2 regions of the Bacillus sp. SORGH_AS_0510 genome follow, and region 1 is predicted to be linked to the other one. Evidence: riboswitches for the same ligand, from Rfam matches in the RefSeq annotation. Region 1 holds a riboswitch; the other holds the start of a gene.
What was found. A riboswitch is a leader RNA that binds a small molecule or an ion and turns the genes downstream of it on or off. The one in region 1 is predicted to bind thiamine pyrophosphate.
Positions count from the first base shown of each region.

Region 2: another riboswitch for thiamine pyrophosphate. It lies ahead of thiM (hydroxyethylthiazole kinase); the one in region 1 lies ahead of QE429_RS20340 (energy-coupled thiamine transporter ThiT).

Region 1 is NZ_JAUTAU010000001.1:3,976,006-3,980,806, reverse strand. It holds gene QE429_RS20345 (histidine kinase N-terminal domain-containing protein) at 1-796, opposite strand, end outside; TPP riboswitch at 996-1,102, shown strand; gene QE429_RS20340 (energy-coupled thiamine transporter ThiT) at 1,191-1,535, shown strand; gene QE429_RS20335 (energy-coupled thiamine transporter ThiT) at 1,549-1,770, shown strand; gene QE429_RS20330 (FeoA family protein) at 1,928-2,152, shown strand; gene feoB (ferrous iron transport protein B) at 2,152-4,155, shown strand; gene QE429_RS20320 (FeoB-associated Cys-rich membrane protein) at 4,177-4,335, shown strand; gene QE429_RS20315 (helix-turn-helix transcriptional regulator) at 4,453-4,801, shown strand, end outside.
Region 2 is NZ_JAUTAU010000001.1:2,996,364-3,001,164, reverse strand. It holds gene QE429_RS15430 (HipA family kinase) at 1-586, shown strand, start outside; gene QE429_RS15425 (hypothetical protein) at 641-1,096, opposite strand; gene QE429_RS15420 (glutaredoxin family protein) at 1,420-1,677, shown strand; TPP riboswitch at 1,761-1,871, shown strand; gene thiM (hydroxyethylthiazole kinase) at 2,142-2,954, shown strand; gene thiD (bifunctional hydroxymethylpyrimidine kinase/phosphomethylpyrimidine kinase) at 2,970-3,788, shown strand; partial or broken gene thiE (thiamine phosphate synthase) at 3,785-4,439, shown strand; gene thiW (energy coupling factor transporter S component ThiW) at 4,447-4,801, shown strand, end outside.

The DNA of each region.
Region 1 (4,801 bases):
CATACCCGTTCAATGTAAAATCTTTACTTAGATCTCTTTTTATCTTCACTTTACCATCTAAAATACTTGGATATAGGAAATTTAATACCTCATCAATCAGTTGATTTAATTTGAAGTCAATTTTTTCCTTTCCGATGAGCTCCTTTTTTGAAAGTAAAAGGAACTGGGAAATTCTAAAGTTTAGTTGGTCTAACTCACTTGAAATGATATCTAGATATCTCATGTTTGGATAATCAGCTTTAAGTAACTGAATAAATCCTTGAACAGAGGTAAGTGGATTTCTAAATTCGTGGATAAAGCTTGATGTCATTTGACCAAGAAGTGTTAACCGATCTTGATGTGTTGAATCAATAAACATCGTCTTTTCTTCAATAATTTTATTTTTTGCTTCCGAGTAGTGGGAAACGGCATAATATAAAAATTTATCAAAACAAAAATTTATCTTATTTATGGATTCCTGTAAATCCGACCAGGAGATACCTGTCTTACTCAAATAACCATAAAGAATGGTACGACCAAGATTTACATTATAGACAAAATCACCAATATTAATATGAGCTAGTACCCGTTCTTCTGACACTTCTATTGCAATCTTTTTAATGATTTCTAAAAGTTCATCATTAGAGACTTTATGCATTGTAAGGATTACGTTAAGAAGGGCTTCCCCATTTTCCCTGATTTTCATCTTAAAGGGGTCCTTGTGATTGATTACAATGGAATTTTCCCATTCTTGTACCAGCTTCTCTTTATTTTGTTGAAAAAAAGCAACTAATTCCGTTTGTTCTCCGGTAAACATCTTTTTTCCCCCTATAGTATTTACAAAACTGCTTAACAAGTTAATTCGAGGGTAATAGGGAAAATCCTCTAAAAAATTGAATAAAAAATATTTACCAATAATTTCTATTACTATTTAGGTGTTTCGCCCAATGGTCTACAAGGAGATTGTTCTTGTAAAAATAGGAGAACAGTAGTATATTTTAATGGAAACAATAGAATATTTCCACAAGGGGAGCTGCCTCGGGCGGCTGAGAGTGAACGGTAGAGTTCTGACCCTATGAACCTGTTAGTTAACACTAGCGTAGGGATGTGGTTTGCCGATAGCAAAGCAATGCAGACATTCCTTAGTTTGCATTGCTTTTTTTTGTGGATTTTTTTTATTGATAGAGAAAACAAAGGGGGATTTTTAAAAAATGAGCAAGAACAGTAGCAATACGCTTTTTATTACAGAAGTAGCGGTATTTACCGCGCTAGCCTATTTATTGGATTATGTAGGTAATATCCTTTCATTTAAAATTTGGCCGCAAGGTGGTTCAATTTCCATTGCTATGGTACCCGTTTTTCTAATGGCATATCGCTGGGGGGGTAAAGGTGGAGTTTTAACTGGATTCTTGCTGGGATTATTACAGTTTATCCTTGGCTATTCACAAATTTATACAATCCTTCAAGGAATTATTGATTACTTTATTGCTTTTACTGTTGTTAGGCTTTGCGGGTGTTTTTGCAGCACAAATAAAAAATGGCCTGAATGCGAGTAACAAAGGGAAGTGGATGACCTTTGTGGTACTGGGAGCATTCATAGGAAGTCTCCTTCGTTACTTCTGCCATGTAGTTTCGGGCATTGTGTTTTTTGGAGAATATGCTCCAAAAGGGCAACCAGTCGCTGTGTACTCCCTTTTATACAATGGAACGTACATGCTTCCAAGCTTTATCATTAGTGCCATTATTATTATCCTTGTAATTAGTGCATTACCAAAGAGATTATTTAAATAAGCTTATTAAAAAAGGAAAAGACCAGTAGCTTTTCCTTTTTTTAATTAATTTTTTTCGAAACTTTGTCAAATTTAATATGCTTATTACCCTAAAAAAGTGTTAAAATGACAATATAGAAAGATAATCATTCTCAATTAACATAGATAGGGTGATATACATGTTCGGTTCGTTAAAAGCAGGAGATAAAGGTAAAATATTAGATCTTTCTCATGTTGGTCACCTAGTTCAAAGAAGGCTATTGGATTTAGGTATCACTGAAGGTTCTGAAGTATGCGTAAAATGCGTAATGCCATTTGGAGGACCGATTATGATTGAGTCCTGCGGACAATGTGTTGGCATTCGCCGCAAGGAAGCCGTTCAGATTGAGGTGGAAAGAATCTAATGGAAATTGCTCTAATAGGTAACCCAAATACAGGGAAAACATCATTGTTTAATAACTTAACAGGCTCCTATGAATATGTTGGGAACTGGAGCGGTGTAACGGTTGAAAAGAAGGTTGGAGTATTTAAGAAAAATATAGGTCATTTAATTGATCTACCTGGAGTATATACGCTTAATCCGTTGTCAAAAGATGAAGGGGTTGTCACATCCTTCTTTTTAAATGAATCAGTGGATCGTTTACTGAATATATTAGATGCCTCTCAATTGGAGCGAAATCTTCACCTTACACTCCAATTGCTTGAATTTGAAAAGCCTGCGCTTATTGGCCTTAATATGATAGACGTAGCTAATAAGAGGGGAATTCAAATTGATTACATGAAGCTGTCAGATATTCTTGGTGTGCCCGTGGTACCAGTTGTGGCAAGAAGCGGAAAAGGTTGCGATCAGCTAGTCGATGTCATATCGACAAAATCCATTCAACCGATGAAAAAAAATCTAACGTATTACGGTAAAGAGATAGAGGAAGCTATTACAGCATTTTCTGGAGAATTAACGGGGAAAACAACTCACTCTATACGCTTCCTGGCTATTCAATACTTAGAAGGTAACGAGTATGTAAAAAACTATGTTAATAGTTTAGCCAATACACAAAAGCTCGAAGCAATTTTATATAAATTGGAGTCGGAGTTACAAAAACAAACGGATTTTAAATCGGTAACAAACTATATATATTTAAAAAGAAAAGAAGTTATTGAAAAAATTGTTGGTGAAGTTGCTAGGAAAAGTGACACAGTTATCCCTTTGACTGAAAAAATTGATAGTATTGTTACCAATCGATTTTTAGGTATGCCGATCTTTTTACTTTTAATGTATTTTATGTTTATGTTAACGTTTGATTGGTTGGGAACCCCATTATCGGATGCTTTAGATGGTTTATTGACAGGCCCAGTAACAGCCGGATTTGAGAAAGTGTTAGAGGCCATTCATGCATCGGCTTTTATCCATGCATTGATTATTGAAGGCTTAGTAGCAGGTGTGGGCGGCGTTCTTGTGTTTGTTCCACAAATTTTTATTCTCTTCTTTTTCATTTCGTTATTAGAGGATTCTGGATACATGGCTCGTGTAGCATTAGTAATGGACCGAATTATGGAATCGGTTGGACTTAACGGAAAAGCTTTCATACCGATGATGATTGGTTTTGGTTGTAATGTACCTGGGATTATGGCCGCACGAACAATTGAAACACCACGTGAGCGTTTGTTAACGATCCTGCTCACACCCTTAATGTCTTGTTCCGCGCGATTACCAGTGTACGCTTTATTTGTTGGGGCATTTTTTGCAGCACATAAAGCATTTGTTGTATTAAGTCTATATGTTCTTGGAATCGTTGTTGCTTTAGTTTTAGCAAAAATATTCTCTACTACCCTATTAAAATCTGAAACGTCATTGTTTGTCATTGAACTGCCACCGTATAGGCTGCCACAATTCCAATCGCTTTGGAGAAGTACATGGGATAAGGGAAAAGGATTTGTCAGAAAAGCTGGAACATTTATCTTTGCAGGCTCAGTATTTATTTGGCTCTTATCTTATGTGGGTCCTAAAGGATTAAATGTAGATATGGATCATAGTTTTCTAGCTGCAATCGGAAATATCATCGCTCCAATATTTGATCCTATTGGTTTTGGAACATGGCAGGCTTCAGCTTCCTTAATTACTGGATTTCTAGCAAAAGAAGCCATCATCTCAACGATGAATATCATTTATTTTGTTCCGAATGATGCTGGATTGCAAGCATTACTGGCGAATTATTATACACCGCTTGCTGCCTATAGTTTCATGGTTTTCATTTTGCTTTATATTCCATGCTTAGCAACAGTAGCTACTATTTACAAAGAAACTAGCTCCAAAAAATGGACAGCTTTCTCTATGATCTATGCTTTTGTGATTGCCTATGTATTGTCATTAATCATTTACCAAGGTGGAAAGCTGTTGGGGATTGGTTAAATCTAAAAAGAGGTGAAAGCTATGATAGCCAATATTATTATTGGTGCAGCGATTTTTGGATACGCAACATGGGCTTTAGTCAAGTTCATAAATAAGTCCAAAAAAGGGAAATGCGCAGCATGTGAACTTAAAAATTCTTGCTCAAGTCAGTGTGGACTTCCTCCCCAAATAAATAAATAGTACCTTTTAATGAAAAAACTGCTATCAAATAAGGATAGCAGTTTTTTCATATAATTTGAATGATTGGCAGAAGTTGTGTAAAATTACACTAGATGCTATTGAAGGAAGGGCTTTAATGTGACCAGGGATGAAATTTTAATGCAAGTTTCTGAAAAGCTTCGTCTTATTCGGACGGAAGCAGGCTATACTCAGGATAAAATGGCAGAAATTATAGGTGTTTCAAAGAAAACACTTGTACAAATTGAGAAGGGAAGAGTTCTTGCCAACTGGTCTACGGCTGTTTCAATTTGTGCACTTTTCCGTGAAACTGAAACAGTCCAATTCTTATTTGGAAACGAGCCTTTAGAAGTATTAGAAACAGTGGCACGTGAGGGAATAGATTTTCGTAGAACAAAGACATTAGGCGGCCGGGTATGGTGGAAAATCGTGACAAAGAAGAACGGTTTTGTCCTCCAACAAAATATCC
Region 2 (4,801 bases), 980 kb from region 1:
AGCGATACCACCAGAGTTTATTGCGCAAGTTCCTGAACTGAAAGTCATGCACCATACCCAATACCAATTCGCTTCTTTATATGTTCCTGATTGTATGGACGGTCATCAAACGCCAAATATTTCTAGTATTAGTAATCACCAGTCATTAGCAGGTGCCATCTTGCTAGATTACTGGCTTTGCAATCGCGATCGTACGCGTAAAAATATAGTCTTATGTGAGGAAGATCCAGGACAATACCAATTATGGATTATTGATCATGCTGAGATTTTCGGTGCATACAACTGGATTGCCAGTGATTTAGAGGACATGTCAGAGCAGTTATTGAAGAGCGCTACACATCAGATTATGGCAAAATTTATTGAATCGGAAAATAGTTTTACGGATTATTTGGAACTAATCCAGACCATCCCTATATTTTTAATTGAGGAAATCATCTCAATGATTCCAGAAGATTGGATGGTAAGTAAAGAAGAGAAAAAAGCCATGGTCAGTGCCCTAGTGACGAGGCGTAAAAGTGTTCTTCCACACCTCATGGAGAGATTTTTGAAAAAAATTTATCTCCCTTTACATGATAATAGTATGTAAATTCTTAAACAAAGTAAAAAAACCTTGAGAGTTCAAGGTTTTTTTATTTAGAGTTTACTTTTCTTTCTTTTTCTTTTTGTCCTTTTCCTTGTCTTTATCCTTATTCTTCTTCTCGAAATCTGAGACTTGTTTTAATAGGGTTGTATTTTGTTCCTTTAAACCTGCAAGTTCTGCTCGAATCTCATCTTCAAAGCTTGAAATATAGGCTGCTATGTCGGTTTCAATCGCTAATAAGTGATTGCCAATTTTGGAGCGAAGGTCATTCTCAGGAGGACTGCTGTCTTCAATTTGTTGTACTTGTTCCTCGACAACAAGCTCTTGTTGTTGTTTAGTATCTTGTGCATCTGATTGCTCTTTTTCTACTGTGTTAGAAGATGCATTTTCTGAGGAATTTCCCAAAGCCTTTAATAGCTCTTCTTTCAGCAAGTTGTTTACCGACTGTAAAATGGAGTCTATATCAAATGTATTTTCAACTTGATCTTCTTGAATCTTCTTATTTTTTTTGCTCATTATTCTACCCACCTTTTTTAAAGTTTGAATCCCGAGCCCATTCATGAATAAGGGCCTTACAAGAGATATCATATGAAATTTTCACAGACAAGCATCAACGAATATCATGAAAGTAGAAAAAAAGGCAGTCCAGCCCTCGTAAATGAAGAATATCGCTTTCACTTTCCGACATGTAAACGCGAGAATTGTCTGTTCGTGCGCTTTCCCGAGCAATATTTCCTGAAACAGAGGTCTTCAACCTATACCGTTAACTGTTATATAATCGATGGAAGAGGAAACTAGATGAAATTTGTCGCAATATCAGTTAGAGGAGAATTATGCCAATGAATAAGTCCGTAATTGTCTATACAACGAACGACTGTATTGAATGTACAATGGTAAAACAGGTTTTAACAGAGGAAGGAATCGCTTTTGAGGCAAGAAACGTAGCCACAAACCCAGAATTTCAAAAAGAAGTAGAGATGTACGGTTTCTTAGGTGTGCCGGTAACTGTTTTCGATGGCAGAGCAGTAAAAGGCTTTACTAATGAATTAAAAGAGCTGATGGATTTAGCAAAAGGAAACACCGATTTAGAAAGGTAAATGGACTGAATGACAAATCTTATAAAATTATTTACTTTACATCTGAAATTTTTAGCAGTACTATTTAGGTAATTTCATAAAGAAGTATCTACTAGGGGTGCCCTGATCAGCGGGCTGAGAGAAAACGGCAACGTTTTTAACCCTTCGGACCTGATCTGGGTAATACCAGCGTAGGAAAGTAGTCGAGTGAATAGTATTTTTTATTACTCTTTCTAACTAACCAGGTCCAATATATGGATCTGGTTTTTTTATTTTTAAGCTGTGTTAAAGAACAATGTTGATTTATACATCCTGTTGATTGGAGCGGAAGGCACGAAGACTCCTGTGGGAGTATGGTTCAGGGGAGACCTCGCAGACGCTTGCGTCGAGGAGGCTCGCCGAAACACCCACGAACCGCTCGTGCCTGGAGCGGAAATCAACAGACAATTTTAACAGAGCCATTTTTTAAAAAAGGGGAGATTGTTGTGAAAAAAAACAGCTTGTTTGAAACATTGGAAAAGGTAAGAGAGGGAAGACCACTTGTACATAATATAACAAATGTCGTCGTTACAAACTTTACAGCAAATGGCCTGCTTGCCCTTGGTGCATCACCAGTCATGGCCTATGCAGAAGAAGAAGTAGCCGATATGGCTAAGATTGCTAGTTCGCTAGTGTTGAATATTGGTACCTTAAATTCGCAGACAGTCGAGTCTATGATTATTGCTGGAAAAGCTGCAAATGAAACCGGAGTACCAGTCATTTTTGATCCTGTAGGAGCTGGAGCAACACGTTACCGTACGGAAACTGCACAAAAGATTATGAAGGAAGTAAATGTATCAGTTATTCGAGGAAATGCGGCTGAAATTGCTAATGTTGTCGGCGAAAACTGGGAAATTAAAGGTGTAGATGCAGGTGACGCAAATGGCAATATTGTTGAAGTAGCCATCTCAGCTGCACGAAAAATGAAAACTGTCGTAGTCATCACGGGGAAAGAGGATATCGTGACTGATGGAGAAACAATCTATGTTGTTAAAAATGGACATCCAATATTAACAAAAGTTACGGGGACGGGTTGTCTATTAACCTCGGTAATAGGTGCCTTTGCTGGTGTGGAAAAAGATTTAATAAAGGCAGCAGTAGCAGCTTTATCCTTCTATGGAATTGCTGCAGAGAAGGCAGCAGAAAAAACAGATAAATTTGGACCTGGTAGCTTCCAATTTGAATTTTTAAACCAGTTATCATTGACTTCTTCTAGAGATATAGAGCAATTTGCATTATTTGAAAAAATCAGTGAGTAAAATGGGGGGATTTTTATGAAAAAAGCACTAACAATTGCTGGTTCAGATAGTGGTGGTGGAGCTGGAATTCAAGCAGACTTAAAGACGTTTCAGGAACTTCAGGTATTTGGCATGTCGGCATTAACGGCAGTTACCGCTCAAAATACATTGGGGGTCCACGGAGTGTATCCCATGTCTGTAGAGGCTGTGATCAAACAGATTCAAGCGATTGGTGAGGATATTGGAACGGATGCATTAAAAACAGGAATGCTGTTTAATGCTGAAATTATTGAAGCCGTGTCTGAACAAATTAAAGTTTTTAACTGGGAAAATGTTGTTGTTGACCCGGTGATGATTGCTAAAGGCGGAGCTTCCTTACTGTTACAAGAAGCTATTTCAGCGATGAAAACCTATTTACTGCCTCTAGCCATGGTCATCACACCGAACATTCCCGAAGCGGAAGTATTAACTGGAATGACGATCCAGTCAATTGAGGATAAAAAGGAAGCCGCGAGGAAATTACATGCATTCGGAGTCAAGAATATTGTTATTAAAGGTGGTCATGACGAGAATGAATCCGAGGCAATTGATTTATTATTCGATGGCAAAGAATTCTACACTTTTTCTAGCAAACGTATCATTACTAAAAATACGCATGGAACAGGGTGCACCTTCTCAGCTGCATTAACTGCAGAGCTGGCAAAAGGTGCTAGCGTGTATGAGGCAGTTTTAACTGCTAAGGATTTTATTCAGGCGGCGATTGAGGAAGATTTAGAGATTGGCCAGGGGCATGGACCAACCAATCATTGGGCCTATAGAAAAAAAAGAAATGGAAAAGAGGTGGCACCTTCATGACAACGTTAAGGGAAGCCTTAAGGGTCTATTTTATCATGGGCAGTAATAACTGCTTGAAGGATCCTGTTGAGGTATTAAAGGAAGCTATTGCTGGGGGGATAACTATTTTTCAATTCCGTGAAAAGGGGGAAGGTGCGTTGACGGGTGCGGAAAAATATTCACTCGCGAAGGAACTTCAAAGAATGTGTAAGGCAAATCATATCCCTTTTATCGTGAATGATGATATTGAACTTGCCCTAGAATTAAATGCAGATGGTGTCCATATTGGTCAAGAAGATGAAACGGTCAAATCAGTCAGGGGTAAGATTGGCGACAAAATCCTTGGTGTATCTGTTCATTCAAAAGAGGAAGCTTTAGCAGCCCTAAGGGACGGTGCGGATTATTTCGGGATTTGGTCCAGTTTTTCCAACCACCACGAAAGCCGATGCCAAACCATCTCGAGGAACGATTTTAATTGAAGCGTTGCGGAAGGATGGCTTTAACATCCCGATTGTTGGAATCGGTGGCATTACGATTGAAAATGCACAATCGGTAGTGGCAGCAGGTGCAGATGGTGTTTCTGTGATTACGGCAATTAGTCATGCAGAGTCACCGCTAGAGGCTGTGCAAGCACTAGGAAGAAATATTTGTGCCATATTGGGTCAGGAGTGATAGAAGAATGAGAAAAACACACAAACTTACTTTAACCGCCATGATGATTGCAATCGGAACTTTGTCCAGTAATCTTTTTTATATTCCCGTTGGCTTTACAAAGGTTTTTCCTGTTCAACATTTCATGAATGTATTGTCAGCAGTTCTTTTAGGGCCATATTATGCTGTGGCTCAAGCGTTCTGTGTCTCCCTTATTAGAAACTTGATCGGTACGGGATCACCGTTTGCTTTCCCAGGAAGTATGGTCGGTGCATTGCTCGCCTCCCTATTATTCTTGAAAACAAGGAAAATCTATCTTGCATTTTTTGGAGAAGTGATCGGGACGGGAATCCTTGGTGCTATGCTTTGTTATCCAATCGCAA